2 regions of the Kitasatospora sp. NPDC057692 genome follow, and region 1 is predicted to be linked to the other one. Evidence: riboswitches for the same ligand, from Rfam matches in the RefSeq annotation. Region 1 holds a riboswitch; the other holds the start of a gene.
The links. A riboswitch is a leader RNA that binds a small molecule or an ion and turns the genes downstream of it on or off. The one in region 1 is predicted to bind cobalamin.
Positions count from the first base shown of each region.

Region 2: another riboswitch for cobalamin. It lies ahead of ACFVFS_RS23625 (hypothetical protein); the one in region 1 lies ahead of ACFVFS_RS18905 (ABC transporter substrate-binding protein).

Region 1 covers NZ_JBHVIV010000030.1:39,962-47,516, reverse strand. Annotated here, with positions in the region: gene ACFVFS_RS18925 (FkbM family methyltransferase) at 90-767, shown strand; gene ACFVFS_RS18920 (hypothetical protein) at 793-1,539, opposite strand; gene ACFVFS_RS18915 (SDR family NAD(P)-dependent oxidoreductase) at 1,695-2,516, shown strand; gene ACFVFS_RS18910 (Rieske 2Fe-2S domain-containing protein) at 2,646-3,695, opposite strand; cobalamin riboswitch at 4,252-4,457, shown strand; gene ACFVFS_RS18905 (ABC transporter substrate-binding protein) at 4,654-5,523, shown strand; gene ACFVFS_RS18900 (FecCD family ABC transporter permease) at 5,520-6,599, shown strand; gene ACFVFS_RS18895 (ABC transporter ATP-binding protein) at 6,641-7,414, shown strand; gene ACFVFS_RS18890 (ferredoxin) at 7,411-7,555, shown strand, end outside.
Region 2 covers NZ_JBHVIV010000044.1:23,189-30,743, forward strand. Annotated here, with positions in the region: gene ACFVFS_RS23605 (hypothetical protein) at 1-209, opposite strand, end outside; gene ACFVFS_RS23610 (tyrosinase family protein) at 211-1,494, opposite strand; gene ACFVFS_RS23615 (alpha/beta fold hydrolase) at 1,677-2,381, opposite strand; gene ACFVFS_RS23620 (ferric reductase-like transmembrane domain-containing protein) at 2,618-3,604, opposite strand; cobalamin riboswitch at 3,886-4,043, shown strand; gene ACFVFS_RS23625 (hypothetical protein) at 4,268-5,167, shown strand; gene ACFVFS_RS23630 (cysteine synthase family protein) at 5,164-6,186, shown strand; gene ACFVFS_RS23635 (ATP-grasp domain-containing protein) at 6,183-7,478, shown strand; gene ACFVFS_RS23640 (MFS transporter) at 7,468-7,555, shown strand, end outside.

The DNA of each region.
Region 1 (7,555 bases):
ACTTAGCGCTCTGGCAAGGGAGTCGGGGCGGTGACATAATCCCCCGCACAGGGATGCGACCGCGACCGCGGAGGGACTCGACCGAATCCATGACGACGGAATCCGTCAGCGACCGCACCTCACCCGCCGTCAACTCCGACGGACTCCATCTGCGGCCCCGGAGCTACGACCAGCGCATCTGGGTGGAGAGCCGGCAGTACCTGGCGATGGACCCCCGGCCGTCCGACGTCCTCCTCGATGTGGGCGCCAACATCGGAACCGTCACCCACCGCTTCCTGACCGCCGGGATCTCCCGCGCGATCGCCTTCGAACCCGAGGCGCAGAACCACCGGCTGCTCCGTCTCAACACCGACCGGTTCGGCGACCGCGCCGTGCTGCGGCCCGAGGCGATCGCCGCCACCGCCGGACCGCGACGGCTCTGGACGCACAACGGGCGCAACCACGGCCTGCATTCACTGGTCGCCCACCCGCGCCGCCGGTCCGTGGTGGTGCCGGCCGTGCCGCTCGGCGAGGTCCTCGACGAGTACCGGCCGACCCTGCTGAAGATCGACATCGAGGGAGGCGAGTACGAGCTGCTCCCCGATCTCCGCCGGCTCCCGCCACAGGTACGGTCGGTGGCCATCGAACTGCACCTCTGGCAGGACGGCTGGCGCCGGGAGCACGGCCCGGACCTCGTCGCCGCGATCCGCGCCCAGGGCTTCCGGGACGTCCGGCCGCCCCGCATCGGCCCCGGGAACCCGTGCTCCTCGGCGATCTGGACCCGATGACCGGACCCAGCCGCGCATCGCCGCTTCAGGAAGTCGACAGATTGCGGCAGACCTCGACCCTGACGTCCCTCATGTCGAGCCCGGTCACCCTCCCCTCCACCGCGACGAATCCCTTGTCCCCGGACCTGATCAGACCGGCCAGATGCGATTTCGGCCTGGCCTCGCTCAGGGCGTCGACGGCCATCGCCGTCCCGAATGCGAGAATTCCGCAGAGCACGAAACAGGGTGCCTGCTGTGACGTCCTGGTGACGAAGAGAAAGCCGTGGTCCTGGATCAGTTCACCGGCTGCGGAGAGCCTCGTCTCGAAGGTCATGCCGGCCCAGCGGGCCCGCCTGGCCTCCGGGTACTCGATGCCGAATTCCGGGAATCCCGCGCCGAGCACACCGGCGGAATACCGATTGACGCTCGGCCCGCCGATCGAGAACGTCGGCACCCGGGGGTCCTGGGACCCCGGGGCCACCAGTTCAATGACCACCTTGTGGTTCGCCTTCCGGAGCAGGTCGATCAGTTGTCCGATGGCCCGCCCCTCGGCCAACGGCAGGAACAGGACGTTCTTCGGGTTGGTGTGGGTGTGCTGCTGACCGTCGTTGTCGAAGCTGAACTCGGCCACCTCCACGCTGGAGGTGACGATCTGGACCCGGTTGTACGGTGCGAGCAGCCTCCGCAGGAAGCCGTAGCGCAGCAGCAGCTGCGCGCGGGGCATGAATCTCGCCGCAAGAAAACCAATCACAGCAGGAACGGAACCGATCAGAACCTGCAGAAGAATCTCCATGCCACCCCCGGGAAAGACTCAAACACGCACTGCGCGCCGCAGGATAACTCCCCCACCGCAGGGATGGCGATACCCTCGGTGCCGTATCCCGGACAACTTCACCGAAGTGAATCCCGACAGGAAGATCGCAGCAGATCTCGGCAGAAGGAGGAGATGTGACCATTCCACGACAAGGCCGGAAGGTCGCTCTGGTCACCGGGGCGAACACGGGAATCGGCCGCACGGTCGCCCTCGGCGTCGCAGCCGCCGGGTGGCAGGTCGTCGGCCACTGGTTCGAAGCACCCGCGGAGGCCACGAGCCTCCAGCAGAAGATCGGCGACGACTGCCGGCTCGTCCACGCGGACCTGCGCGAGGAATCCGGCCTGCAGGCCGTCTACGCCGCCGTCGACGAACTCGACGGGCCGCTCGACCTGGTCGTCAACAACGCCGGCTTCACCGGCTGGACCCCCGACGTGCTCGCCGTCGGAACCGCCGAGTGGGACTCCGTCTTCGCCGTCAACGTCCGTGCCACCTTCTTCAGTTGCATCGAGGCCTACCGGCGGATGAAGGACCACCGGCGCGGCAGCATCGTCAACGTCTCCAGCAACACCGCCGCCCTCGCCATCCCCCAACTCGCCGCCTACGGCACCAGCAAGGCCGCCGTCAACGCGCTCACCCGCCAGCTCGCCGTGGAATTCGCCCCGCACGGCGTCCGGGTCAACGCCGTCGCCCCCGGTCCCACCGTCGTCGAACGCACCCTGCGGGACGACCCGGACTACGCGACGACCTGGGGCCGCATGGTCCCGCTCGGCCGCGCCGCCGACCCCGACGACGTCCTCGGCCCCCTGCTCTTCCTCGCCTCCGACGCCGCCCGCTACGTCACCGGCCACGTCCTCTACGCCGACGGCGGCTGGAGCCAGGCCGGCACCACCCCGCCTCCCGAACACCTCCGCCCCGGCACCGCCCCCGACCGGTCCGCCCACCCGGCCGAGCCCTGACCACCCGGCCGGGGGCGATCGGTCCCACCCCTGGCCCGCCCCAGAGGCGCCGCCGCGGACCGGGATGCCTGCGAACGCGCTGGTCCTGCGGCACCGCACGGCTGCAGGCCAATGTGCCTGCTGGGCCGGTCAGTTCGCGCCGGGCGGGTAGAACTGGCGGGCCCAGTGCCGGTAGATGCCGACGGACTGGTCGCCGGCGGCGAGCCGGGGCCGGGGCTCGTAGCGCTTGTGGTTCCAGATCGGGACGTCCTGGAGGATGACCCTGGCCGTCATCCGCAGCGTGGAGCGGGCGACGGCCCTGGTCAGTGCCGCGCGGGCGGCCGGGAGATCCAGACCCGGTACCCGGCCCGGGTCGGTGACCTCGCAGGCCGCCGCGACCCGCAGCACCGTGCGCCAGGGGCCGGTCGGGGTGGGCAGGCCCCAGAGGTGGACGGCCAGGCCGAAGCGCGGCAGTTCGAGCTGGGTGAGCGTCCACCCGAGCCCCGCCATCAGCGTCGACTTCTCCCAGGAGAGCCCGCCGAAGACCGGGATCCGGCCCGCGGTGGAGCGCAGGTTCGTCCGCAGGTACGGCCCTTCCGGGGCCGGCGGTGTCACCTGGCGCACCATCAGCCGGTGGAGCGTGCCGAGGTGCCGGTAGTCGGCGACGTTCTCCATCACCTCCTGCGGGTGGGTGTCCACCTCGACCGCCCAGTGCGCCGTGGGCCGCACCTCCGGGCCGGGCAGGGCGGGCAGCTCCCAGCTCGGCGGGGCGTCGTCGTGGCCGTGCCAGACGTGGAGGAAGCCGTTGCGTTCGAGGACCGGGAGGTGTTCCAGCCGGGTGCGCAGCGGCACGCCGTCAGGGTCGCTGACGCAGGCGCCGTCGGCCCCGAACGCGAAGCGGTGGAACGGGCAGACCAGCGTGTCGCCCTCGACCGTGCCGCCGAAGCCGAGGTGAGCACCCATGTGAGGGCAGTAGGGGCGGGTGGCGCGGACCTCGCCGCGGCGGGTGCGGTAGAGGACGACGTCCTCGGTCGCGAATCGCCGGGTCAGCACGGCGCCCGGGCGCAGTTCGCGGGAAAGGGCGAGGCAGAACCAGCCGCTGGGCGTCGGAAGCGCGGGCCCGTCACCGACGGGCGCTGCGCGCGGTGGGCGGGCGGGCCGTGGGGCGATGGCCTGGGGAACGTCGTCCGAGGTTGTCATAGGGCACACGGTAGGTAGACAAACGTTCACCGCCGAGCCATGTCGAACGCGACACCTGCCACGATCACCCGCGCCGCCGACGGTCCGGCCTCGACGGAACCTCGGCTCCAGCGCCCCTTCACGCGGGCACCGGGCCGGGAGGACCGGGCTGATCGCCACGGTGATCAGGCCCGGTTCGCAGGTGACGCGGCGGCGCCGCACCTTCTCCGGGTGGTGTCAGCCCGGTAGCCGGCCTCCATCGGGTTCCGGACCGGCTTCAGACCCCTGGCCTCGCCGGTTCCGATCTGGGCGACGGACTGGAAGGACGCCCAGGTCCTCTGTCCGCAGTCGGCCGGACTGCCGCCCCAGCGCACGGTCCGACCGGACCTGCCGGGCGGTGTGGGCACGCCGCGGCGGCCGGTGGCGGCCGGTCGTCTGCACCGGATGGCGCCTGCTCGGCCCGGGCCGGTGGGCCGCCCGCTTGCAGGGGCCGGACGGTGCGAAGAGGTGGGCCCTGTACTCGCCCGGTACCAACGATCCGCCCAGGTGCCGACCAACACCGACCTGAACACGCCTGATACCTTGCAATCGCCATGGTGTTCGGGAAACCGGTCTGAGTCCGGTGCGGCCCTCGCCACTGTTGCCGCGGAGTGCCGCGGCCCTCGCTGACCGGCTTCCCCAGCGGTCAGGGCCACTGGGCCGGCTCGAAGAGCCGCCCGGGAAGGTCGGCTGCGGTGCGTCGATGCGGAAGCCAGGAGACCGGCCACGGCGCGACATGTTCCACGAGGGTTTTGGAGAACACGTGCCCAGCGCTTTGCCGTACCCGTTTCGATCCACACGTTCCGCGCGTCCCGCAGGTCCGGTACGTGCCGGGCGGGCGTTCGCGGCCGTCCTGTTCACCGGCGCGCTCGGCGCTTGCACGGGCGCCCCCGCGCCCGTCGCGCCCACCGCGAAGGCCGGAAGTGCCGAGCCGCTCGGTGTGGCCAACTGCGGGACCACCGTGACGGTCGGCGCGCCGCCCGAGCGGATGGTGACGCTCAACCAGGGTGCCACCGAGGTGGCCCTGGCCCTCGGCCTGGAGTCCCGGATGGCCGGCACGGCCTATCTCGACAACGCCGTCCCGGAGAAGTGGAAGGCGGCCTACGACTCCGTCCCGGTGCTCTCCAAGGAGTACCCGACGAAGGAGAAGCTCCTCACGGCCCGTCCCGACTTCCTCTACGCCTCCTACTCCAGCGCGTACTCCGAGAAGGTCGCGGGCACCCGGGAGGAACTGCGTGGCCAGGGCATCGCGTCCTACCTGTCCCCATTCGGCTGCTCGGACAAGAGTCAGGTACCGCCGACCACGTGGCAGGCGATGTGGGGCGAACTGAACGACGTCGCCAAGGTGTTCGGCGTACCGGAACGGGCCGCCGCGATTCAGCGGCAGCAGGAGGACCAACTGGCGGGGTTCACGGCGACGGCAACGGGCAAGGACCTGAAGGTCCTGTGGTTCGACTCGGACACCAAGGCGCCGTACGTCGGCGCCGGCCACGGCGGGCCTCAGCTCGTGCTCGACGCCGTGGGTGCCCGCAACGTCTTCGCGGACCTCCCCGGCGCCTGGCAGAACGTGAGCTGGGAGAAGGTCGTCGCCGCGGACCCGGACGCCATCGTGCTGGCCGACGCCGACTGGGACACCGCCCAGTCCAAGATCGACTACCTGCAGGGCGACCCGGTGCTGAGCAGGCTCACCGCCGTGCAGCGCAAGGCCTTCGTGGTGGTGCCGTTCTCGGAGTCGACCCCCGGTGTGCTGCTCGCCGACGGCGCCGCCCGGGTGTCGGCGGAACTGGGCCGACTGCGCCAGGGTTCATGACCGCCGCACCGCGCCCCGCCGTGCGGCCCGCTGGTCCGGGCCGCACGGCGGGGGCTCTGGCCGTCGCCGGGGCCCTGCTCCTGACCACCGTGCTCCTCGGTCTGGCCGTGGGCTCGCAGCACGAGCCGGTCCGGACGGTGGTCGAGGTCGTGGTGCGCCGTCTCGGGCTGGGCGACCCGCAGGTGACGCTGCTGGACGACCAGATCGTCTGGCAGTTGCGGCTGCCCCGGGTGCTGGGAGCGGCTGCCACCGGCGCCGGCCTCGCGGTCTGCGGCGCCGTGCTGCAGACCCTGACCGGCAACGACCTGGCCGACCCCTTCCTGCTCGGGATCTCGGACGGGGCCGCCGCCGGCGCCGTCACCGTGATCGTCCTCGGCGTCGGCGTGTCCGGCGCCGTGGGCACCGCCGCGGTGGCGACGGCGGCCTTCGCCGGCGCCCTGCTCGCCGCCGTCGTCGTGCTGGCCCTGGCCGCCGCCCGCACCCGGACGCTGCCGACCACCCGGACCGTGCTGGCGGGCATCGCCGTGGGCCAGATGTGCGGGGCCTACACCTCCTTCGCCGTACTGGTCCTCGGGGACCGCAACGCGGCGCGCGGTGTCATGGAGTGGACGCTCGGCTCGGTCGCCGGCGTGCGGTGGCCCACCGCCGTCCTCCTGACCGCAGTCGCACTGATCGGGGTCACGGTCCTGGCCTCCTCGGCCCGCGACCTGGACGCCTTCGCCTTCGGCGAGACCGCAGCCCGCTCCCTCGGTGTCCACGTCGAGCGCACCCGCTGGGTCCTCGTCGCCACCGCCGCACTGGTGACCGCCTGCCTGGTCGCCCACACCGGCGTCATCGGGTTCCTCGGCCTGGTCGTACCGCATCTGGTCCGCCTCGCCTGCGGCCCGCGCCACGCCGTCCTGCTGCCCGTGTCGGCGCTGATGGGCGCGACCCTCCTGGTGGGCAGCGACATCGCGGCCCGCTCGGTCCTCCCCGACCGGGAGATCCCGGTCGGCGTCGTCACGGCCGGGCTCGGAGCACCGTTCTTCGCCTGGCTGCTGTGGCGCCAGGGGCGGGCCGACGGGAGCGGACAGTGACGGCGACGCGCCCCGTCGAGCTCCGTGCCGAGGGACTTCGGGTGCGCATCGGCGGAGCCACCCTGCTGGACGCGGTCTCGCTCGCGTTCGCCCCGGGCCGGGTCACGGGCCTGCTCGGGCCCAACGGCGCCGGGAAGACCACCCTGCTGCGCACGGTCGCCGGACTGACCCGGCCCAGCGCCGGGCGGGTCCTCCTGGACGGAGAGGATCTCCACACGCTCACGGCCCGCCGACGAGCACGCCAGGTGGCCTTCATGGAGCAACAGGCGGACACCCGGCTTTCGCTGTCGGTCCGTCAGGTCATCGACCTCGGCCGCACCCCGCACCGCGGCCGCTGGCCCGTTCCGGCGAGCACCGCCGCCGACGCCCACGAGCGGTCCGTGTTCGCCGAAGCCGTCGCGGCGGCCGACGTCGGACACCTGCTCGGCCGGTCCTGGCCGACGCTGTCGGGCGGCGAGCGCCAACGCGTCCAGCTCGCACGGGCGCTGGTGCAGGAGCCCGGCGTGCTGCTGCTCGACGAGCCCACCAACCACCTCGACCTGCGCCACCAGCTCGGCTTCCTCGACACCGTACGCCGACCGGGCATCACCACGGTGGCCGCACTGCACGACCTCGAACTCGCCGCCGCCTACTGCGACGACATCGCCGTCCTGCTCCACGGCCGACTGGTCGCCCACGGGCCCGCCTCCCAGGTGCTCACCTCGCCCATGATCGCTCAGGTCTACGGCGTCGACGCCACCGTGGAACGCCACCCCCGGCACGACCGACCGCACATCCGGTGGAACGGACTGCTCCACGAAAGGACGACGCCATGACCTTTCCCACCCCGGAAGCCCCCGCCCGCCGCAGCGCCGTGCTCCTGGTCGGCATGTCGGTCGCGGAGGCCGTCCGCCGTGACGAACTCCTCCGGACAACGGCCTCGCACCGGGCCTCGATCGCGTTCCTTCAGCAGGCGG
Region 2 (7,555 bases), on a different contig from region 1:
CAGCGGCGGAGCAGCGCGACCCACTCCTCGGGCCAGGGTCCGCTGTGGTCGTCGGGAGGCATGCCGCCGCCGTCGACGCGCCCGATGACGTCGTCGATGTTGGCGACCACGGAGTCGTAGTCCCAGAGGTTGAGCGAGAACGCCATGTGTTCCCGGTCCGTGGCCCGGAACAGGGGCCTGATGTGGAGTTCGAACACTGGGGTGCGCATATCAGTCGTAGACCTCCATCGTGACGTCCTTCAGGGCGACCTCGCGGACCAGGCCGGCCGCTTCGTCGCCGGGGGGAGAGGGCTGGTACTGGAGCGTCAGGACGTACGTGTCCGTCGCCTCCGGTGACTGCGCCAGGACCGGTGTCACGTCGAAGCGGACGGTGTAGTGGGGCGGGTGGTGGGGGTGGGGCTCGGCGCCTTCGTGGCCGGCGTGCCGCTCGCCCCGGGCGGGGCCCGCGTGCGCCCGCCAGATGGAGGCGTAGCCGACGCCGTAGCGCCGCGCGAACTCCGCGTCGTCGGCGCGGAACGGCACGTCGGCCGGGTGGAGGTAGGCGTACAGCATGTAGCTGCCGGTCAGCGGGACCTTCAGCTCGTCGAGCCGGACGACCACCTTCCGGCCCTCCGGCGGCGGGGCCGCGAGGCCGAACTGCGCCCGGGAGGTCTCCCGCATCTGGGTGGCGAAGTCCGGGGCCGAGACCAGGCCGAGCGGTGCGGTGGCGAGCAGGCGGCGCTCGACCGGTGCGGGCGTCGGGACGGCGAAGGCGTTCTTCAGCTGCTCCGTGTACTCGTACTCGTAGCCCAGCGCCACGGTGTCGGCGAAGTCCGCGACCTTGTGCTTGTCCTGGGAGAGGAAGCCCCGCAGGTCCTCGCCGGGCGAGGTGAGCGGGGGTGAGCCGTTGCGCCGCCGCCATTCGGACCACAGCAGGTCGATGAAGGCGTGGAAGCTGTAGTAGATCGGGTCCTCGGCGGCCTTCGTCGGGTCTCCCATGGCACCGCCGATGAATCTGCTGTGCATGCGGTTGTGGGGGCCGACCTCCAGGCGCCCGACGTCGGCGTCCGGATGGGACGTCGGGAAGCCGCCGAACGCGCCCTGGTCGGTCTCCTGCGTCACGATCTCCAGGGTGTCGGGCGGGAGGTCCACGGGCTGCTCGTTGCGGCCGGCGGCGAGGCCGGGCTGGGCGAAGGCGGGCGGGAACTTCCCGACCGCCTGCGGGTGCAGCCAGTCCCAGTAGGGCAGCGTGACGTCGGCCGTCCGGGGCGGGTCGGACTCCTGGAGCAGCTTCTCGAAGTGGTACAGGTGCGAGCGGTGCCACGGCAGGAAGAGGTCGCTGCCGTGCTCGCAGGGGCCGACGAGCATGTCGTTGTGCAGGGCGGCCTGGAAGTCGTATCCGGTCGGGTCGTCCGGGTTCGCGGCCGAGCGCGCCCGCAGGATTCCGAGCGCGTGCACGTAGTCGTCCAGCTGGGCCGGGGTGAGCGAGTTGATGTCCCGGCGGCTCTTGGTCATGGTGACACCTCCACCTCGGAGAGTCGCATGCGAACCGCTTGATCACCACCGGTGTCACCCCGGTTGCTCCTGGTGGCCGTGGCGGGCCTCCGGTGCGGCCCGCGCGCCCGCACCGCGTCGTCGACCGGCCCCGCACCGACCCCGTCGTCGACCGGCCCCGTCGTCGACCGGCGCCGGCCGGGCTAGCCGGCGGCGGCCGTCCGGGCCAGGAGGGCGGCGAGTCGCCGGGGCATCGAGAGGAACGGCGAGTGGCTGCTCGGCAGCCGGTGCACGGAGTGCGCCCGGGTGGCGAGTTCGTGCTGCCGGGAGGGTGCGAGCGCGCGGTCGTGGTCGCAGACGATGTAGCTGGAGGGCACGGTGCGCCAGCCGGCCGTGGTCACCGGCTCCGTGAAGGAGCGGACGGTCTGCGGGCGCAGCCGGGCCACGGCGTGCTCGGCGTCGGCCCGGGGCACGTCGGCGAAGAGTACCTGCCGGGCGTCCGGGTCGGGTGGGGTCAGTCCTGTGCCGTCGTTCGGCACCGGTGTGCCGAGGAAGCTGAACACGCTCTCGCCGACGTCGAGTTGGAAGGCGGCGAGGTACACGGCTCCGGTGACGTTGGCGGCGTCCGCGATCACCTCGGTGGTGGGGACGCCGCCGTAGGAGTGGGCGACCACGACCACCGGGCCGTCGATGCGCCGCAGGCTGTCCCGGATGGTCCGCGCGTCGTCCCGCATGCCCGCCCGGTCGCTGCCGCCGTGCGGGTCGGCCTGCGGGCCGGCGCTGGGCAGGTCGACGGTGTGGGAACGCCATCCGTCGGCGTCCAGTGCGGTGCGCACCGCGTCCCAGCACCAGGCGCCGTGCCATGCCCCGTGGACCAGGAGGAAGCTCGGCCGTTCGGTGTCGGTCATGTCCGGGTGCCTCCGTGGTCTCGGCTGCGGGGCCGTTCGGCGGTTCTGACGATAGCTGCGCTCCTCCGCGACCCGGCCGGTTGCGGTCCGACCGGCAGCGGCCGGCGCTCCCTCTCCGCCGTCACCGTCTGCCGCGCCGTCGCCGGGGGCCGTGCCACCGGTACCGGCGCGGGGCCCGCCGACCCCGCCCCGGACCGGCCTCCCGTCCGGACGGCGGCACCCGCCCGGGCGGCGGCTCACCCGGTGCCGGCGGTCTGCCCGTTCGAGGCCGGCGGTGCCGGCGGACGCGCCCGCCCGCCGTCGTGACCGGACGCCGCCACCGCGATCAGGCCGACCACCACGGCCGCCACCGCCACCCGTCCGAGCGCCCGCACCGCCCAGCCCGGCAGCGACCGGGCCCCGTCCCGGCCCGGCGCACCCAGCCGCTCGGCCCGCCGGGCCGGTCGCAGCAGCCGGGCCAACAGCAGGACGGCGAGCGGGACTTGCAGCAGCCACAGGACCGTGCGCGGCCACTCGCCGAACCACACGTTGGTCCCGTAGAGCAGGGTGTGCCAGACGCTCAGCACGTAGACCACGACCACGAAGCGGTGCAGCCGGCGCCAGGTGTTCGGCCCGATCCGGTGCCGCACGTAGAACAGCAGGCCGAGCGGCACGGCCAGGTAGAGCGCGCCCTGCCCGAGCGGGATGGCGGTCCGGCCGGTGCCGGAGTCGTACCAGCCGGGCACGAAGCTGTCGGCGAACCCCGACCAGAGCCGGTCGCCCCACGCCGACTCGGCCTCGTAGCGCACGAGTTCGGCGGCGAACAGCAGCGCGTGCGCGAACATCAGGGCCGTCGTGGTCAGGCTCGTCGTGCGGTGCCAGCGCTCCAGGGTCTGCCGGGCGACCGGCAGCCGGCCGGGCCGCGGACCGGACAGCAGCAGCCCGAGCACCACCGTCCCCCAGGCCCACAGCAGCCCCGACCAGCCGAACGCCTGGCTCAGCAGGTACATCCAGTACGTGCGCGCGTCGTCCATGAACGGCATGATCGCCACCGTCGCCGAGGTGCCCGCGTCCATCCGGACGTACAGCAGCACGAACACCGCCGCGGTGACGCCGACCGCCGCGCTCGCGTCGGGCAGCGCGGCCCGCAGGTCGGCGCGGAGGGCGACGCGTTCGGCGGGCCGCCTCCCGGCGGCGGGCGGGGCGTCCGGACCGTCGTCCCCCGGCGTCGTCTCAGGCAGCATCGTGGACCTTCCGGAACGGCGGCACACCGGTGGCGGTGCGCGGCGGGCGGTGGGACGCACCAGTGTGGCCGAGGGGCGCAGCCTTGCCGAGCCCGTATCCGGCCAGAGTGGCTCGTGGACCGAGGCCCTTCCGGTGCCGCGCCCCGACGGCCCGGCCCGCGGACCGATCGCATTCGGACAACCGTCGGCACGCGCCCTGCCACCGGAGCGCGAGCCCCCGTATGCTCATGTCCGCAGCCGGTTCGCGCCTCCCGACCGACCGGACTTCGGCGGCGCGACGCAAGAGGGAACCCGGTGGGAAACCGGGACTGTCCCGCAGCGGTGAGTGGGAACGAAAGCCGTCAACAGCACTGGGCCCGGCTCCGCGCCGGCCCGGGAAGCGACGGCCGGTAGGTGTGCGCCGATCCCTCGGCGCACCGGCCCGCGAGTCCGAAGACCTGCCGCTGCGCCCGCACCCCCACGTGCGGGCTGTACACGGTGACCTCGTGGACTGGGTCGGCGGTACGGACGGCTGCGCGGCGTGCGACGACACGCCGTGTCCTCCTCCTCCGGGTCATGACGCGGGGCTCGGAACGAGGAGGAGGACGTGTCCGTGACCGCGCGATTCCCGCCCGCCCGCACCGGGCGCCCACCGGCCCGCCCCCAGCGGGCCCGGGCGGCGCGATGGTGACCCCCACCGGAGGGGCCCGGCCCGCCCCGCCGCCGGGCGGCACGCTCTCCGGTGTCTGCCACGGCACCCTGGGCGAGCTCTACCAGGGACCGCTGCGCGCCGGTTCCCGCCCCGACATCGCGGTGGTGTCGTTCCCCGTCGACCGCCACTCCTGGGTGCACTTCACCCCGGGGACGGAGCCGCCGGACCCGCTGCCGCTCGGGGCGAAGGCCGCGACGGCGGCCCGGCTGTTCCTGGAGCGCTTCGGGCTGACCCTGCCGCCGGGCCGCTGGTGTGTGCACTCCGAGCTCACCGTCGGTGTGGGCATGGCGAGTTCGACCGCCGACATCGTGGCGACGCTGCGCTGCCTGTTCCGGATCTTCGCGCTGCCGTACGACACCGGGGTGGTGCTGGCCGTGCTGCGCGAGATCGAACGGGCCGACAGCGTCTTCCTCGACGAGTTCGCCCTGCACCTGAGCGGCCGGCACCGGGTGGTGCGGCGGCTGGGCACCGGCATCGGCTTCCACACCGCGTACATCACCGAGCCCGGGACGGTGGACACCGCCGCCGTCACCGACCTGCTGCTCGGGCACTACCGGCGGCACGGCGAGGAGTACCGGCGCTGCCTGGCCGACCTGTTGAAGGGCTTCGCCGCGGGCGACCCGGCCGCCGTCGCGCGGACGGCCACGGCCAGCGCCGCGCTCTCCCAACAGGTGCTCCCCAAAGCGACGTTCGACGCGCTGCTCGCCCACCGCGAGGAGTTCGGCGCCGACGGGATCTTCGTCGCCCACACCGGCTGCCTGATCGGCTACCTGCTTCCCGGACGCCCCGACGCCGCGCTCAAGTCGGACCTGTCCGCGTTCTTCCACTCGCTCGGCCACCAGTGTTCCTTCGCCCAAGGAGGCTACAGGTGATCCACCCCCACATCGCCGACGCCCTGAAGGTCCCCGATCTCGTCCGGCTCACCGACGGCCTCGTGCTGGTCCGGTTCGAGTCGATGAAGATCTACTCGGCGCTCGCCGCCGTCCGCCACCTGCTGGAGCGCGGCACCGTCCGCCCGGGGCAGACCCTGGTGGACAGCTCCAGCGGCATCTACGCCTACGCGCTGGCGCTCGCCTGCCACCGGCACCGCATGCGCTGCCACATCGTCGCGTCCACCACCGTCGACGCCACCACCCGCGCCCAGCTGGAGATCCTCGGCGCCACCGTGGAGCAGGTCGTGCCGTCCCGCGACCTCAAGCTGGACCAGGAGCTGCGGGTGCGGCGGGTGCGCGAGCTGCTCGCCGAACACCCGGACTGGCACTGGATGCGGCAGTACCACGACGACGTCCACTACCTCGGCTACCACGAGGTCGCCGACCGGATCACCGCCGCCTTCCCCGGCGCCGCGCTGACCGTGGTCGGCGGCGTCGGCTCCGGCGCCTCGACCGGAGGGGTGGCGACCCGGCTGCGCGCCTCCGACCCCTCGGTGCGGCTGGTCGGAGTGCAGCCCTTCGGCAGCGTCACCTTCGGCAGCCAGGGGCACCACGACCCGGAGGCGATCATCGCCGGGATCGGCTCCTCCATCGTCTTCGACAACGTCCGCCACCACCTCTACGACGGCATCCACTGGCTGGACTTCACCCACGCCATGGCGGGCACCGTCGCCCTGCTGCGCGACCACGCCGTCTTCGCCGGGCTGTCCACCGGCGCCGGCTACCTGGCCGCGGCCTACGAGGCGCGCCGCCACCCCGACCGGCTGCACCTGGTGATCGGCGCCGACACCGGTCACCGCTACGTCGAGCGCGTCTTCGCCCGGCACACCGAGGCCCCCGACCCGGCCGGGCTGAAGCCGGTCGAGGTCTCCGCCCCCGAGGAGATGTCCATGCCCTGGTCCACGATGGCCTGGCGGCGCACCGCGTGCCCGCCGCAGCGCGAGGAGCGGGCGGCATGAGCATCGTCTGCCTGGAATCGCTCACCTTCGGCCTCGGCCACCTGGTGCGGGCCGCCGACGCGCTCGGCGAGCGGCTGACCCTGCTCACCCGCGACCCCTCCTACTACACCTACGAGTTGGAGCGGCTGCCGGCCGGCGCGCTGGACGTCGTGCAGACCGACACCTTCGACGTGGACGGGCTCACCGCGCTGCTGGAGCGCTCCCCCCGGCCGCGCGGCCTGATCAGCTCCACCGACACCTGGACGCTGGTCGCCGCCGAACTCGCCGAACGGCTCGGCCTGCCCGGTCTCGACCCGGCCGTGCTGCGGCTGACCCGCGACAAGTCGGCGGTGCGCCGCCGGCTGTACGAGGCCGGGCTGACCCGCGGCCGGGCGGTACCGGTCACCGGGTCCGGCGCGGAGGCGGCGGAGGCCCTCCTCAAGGAGCCCGGCCTGCCCGCCGTCCTCAAGGACACCGCGGGCACCGGCAGCCAGAACGTCTGGCTGGTGCGCGACCCGGCGGAGCTGGACGCCGTCCTCGCCGAGGCCGCCGGGCGGGAGTTCCGCGGCCGGCTGTTCGCCGAACCGTACTTCGCCGGTCCGGTGTACAGCGCCGAGACGCTCGGCTGGGACGGCCGGACCAGGCTGCTGGGCGTCTCCAGCCGGCTGATGTCCCCCGAGCCGTACTTCCGGGAGGAGATCACGGCGTTCCCGGTGGCGTTCCCGGAGCCGCGCCGGGCCGCGCTGGAGCGGTGGCTGGGCGACGTCCTCGCCGCCGTCGGCTACACCGACCGCTTCGCGCACGTGGAGTTCGTGCTGACCGCCGACGGCCCGGAGCTCGTCGAGATCAACCCGCGGATCGGCGGCGCGCTGGTCGGCGAGGGCCTGTGCCGGGCGCTCGGCGTCAACGTGTACGAGGCGCTGGTCGAGGCCGCGCTCGGCCGCCGCCCCGCCCTGATGGACGCCGAACCACCCGGCGGCCCCGCCGTCGCCTTCGTCCTCGGCTACCCGGCCGCGCCCGGGGTGTTCACCGGCGTCGCCGGCCTGGAACGGCTGGCCGACCTGCCGGGATCGCCCGCCTGGTACCCGGTCAGGTCGACGGGCGATGTGGTCGAGCACCTGGCCGACAGCCGCGGCTACGCGGGCATCGTCTACGCGGAGGGCGAGACCGCCGAGCTGGCCACCCACCACGCGGTCGCCGCCGCCAACGCCCTGCGGGTGCTCACCGAGCCGGTCGCACCGCCCGCGGCCGGGGGAGAGGACGGGGGAGTGGGCGAGGGAGAGGCCGGGGACGGCGGGGCCGATGGTCGCTGACCGGACCGCCGGCCCGACGGGGCTGCGGGCCGCGCTCGGCACGCTCGACGGGCCGCTGCGGTTCCTGCTGCTCAGCT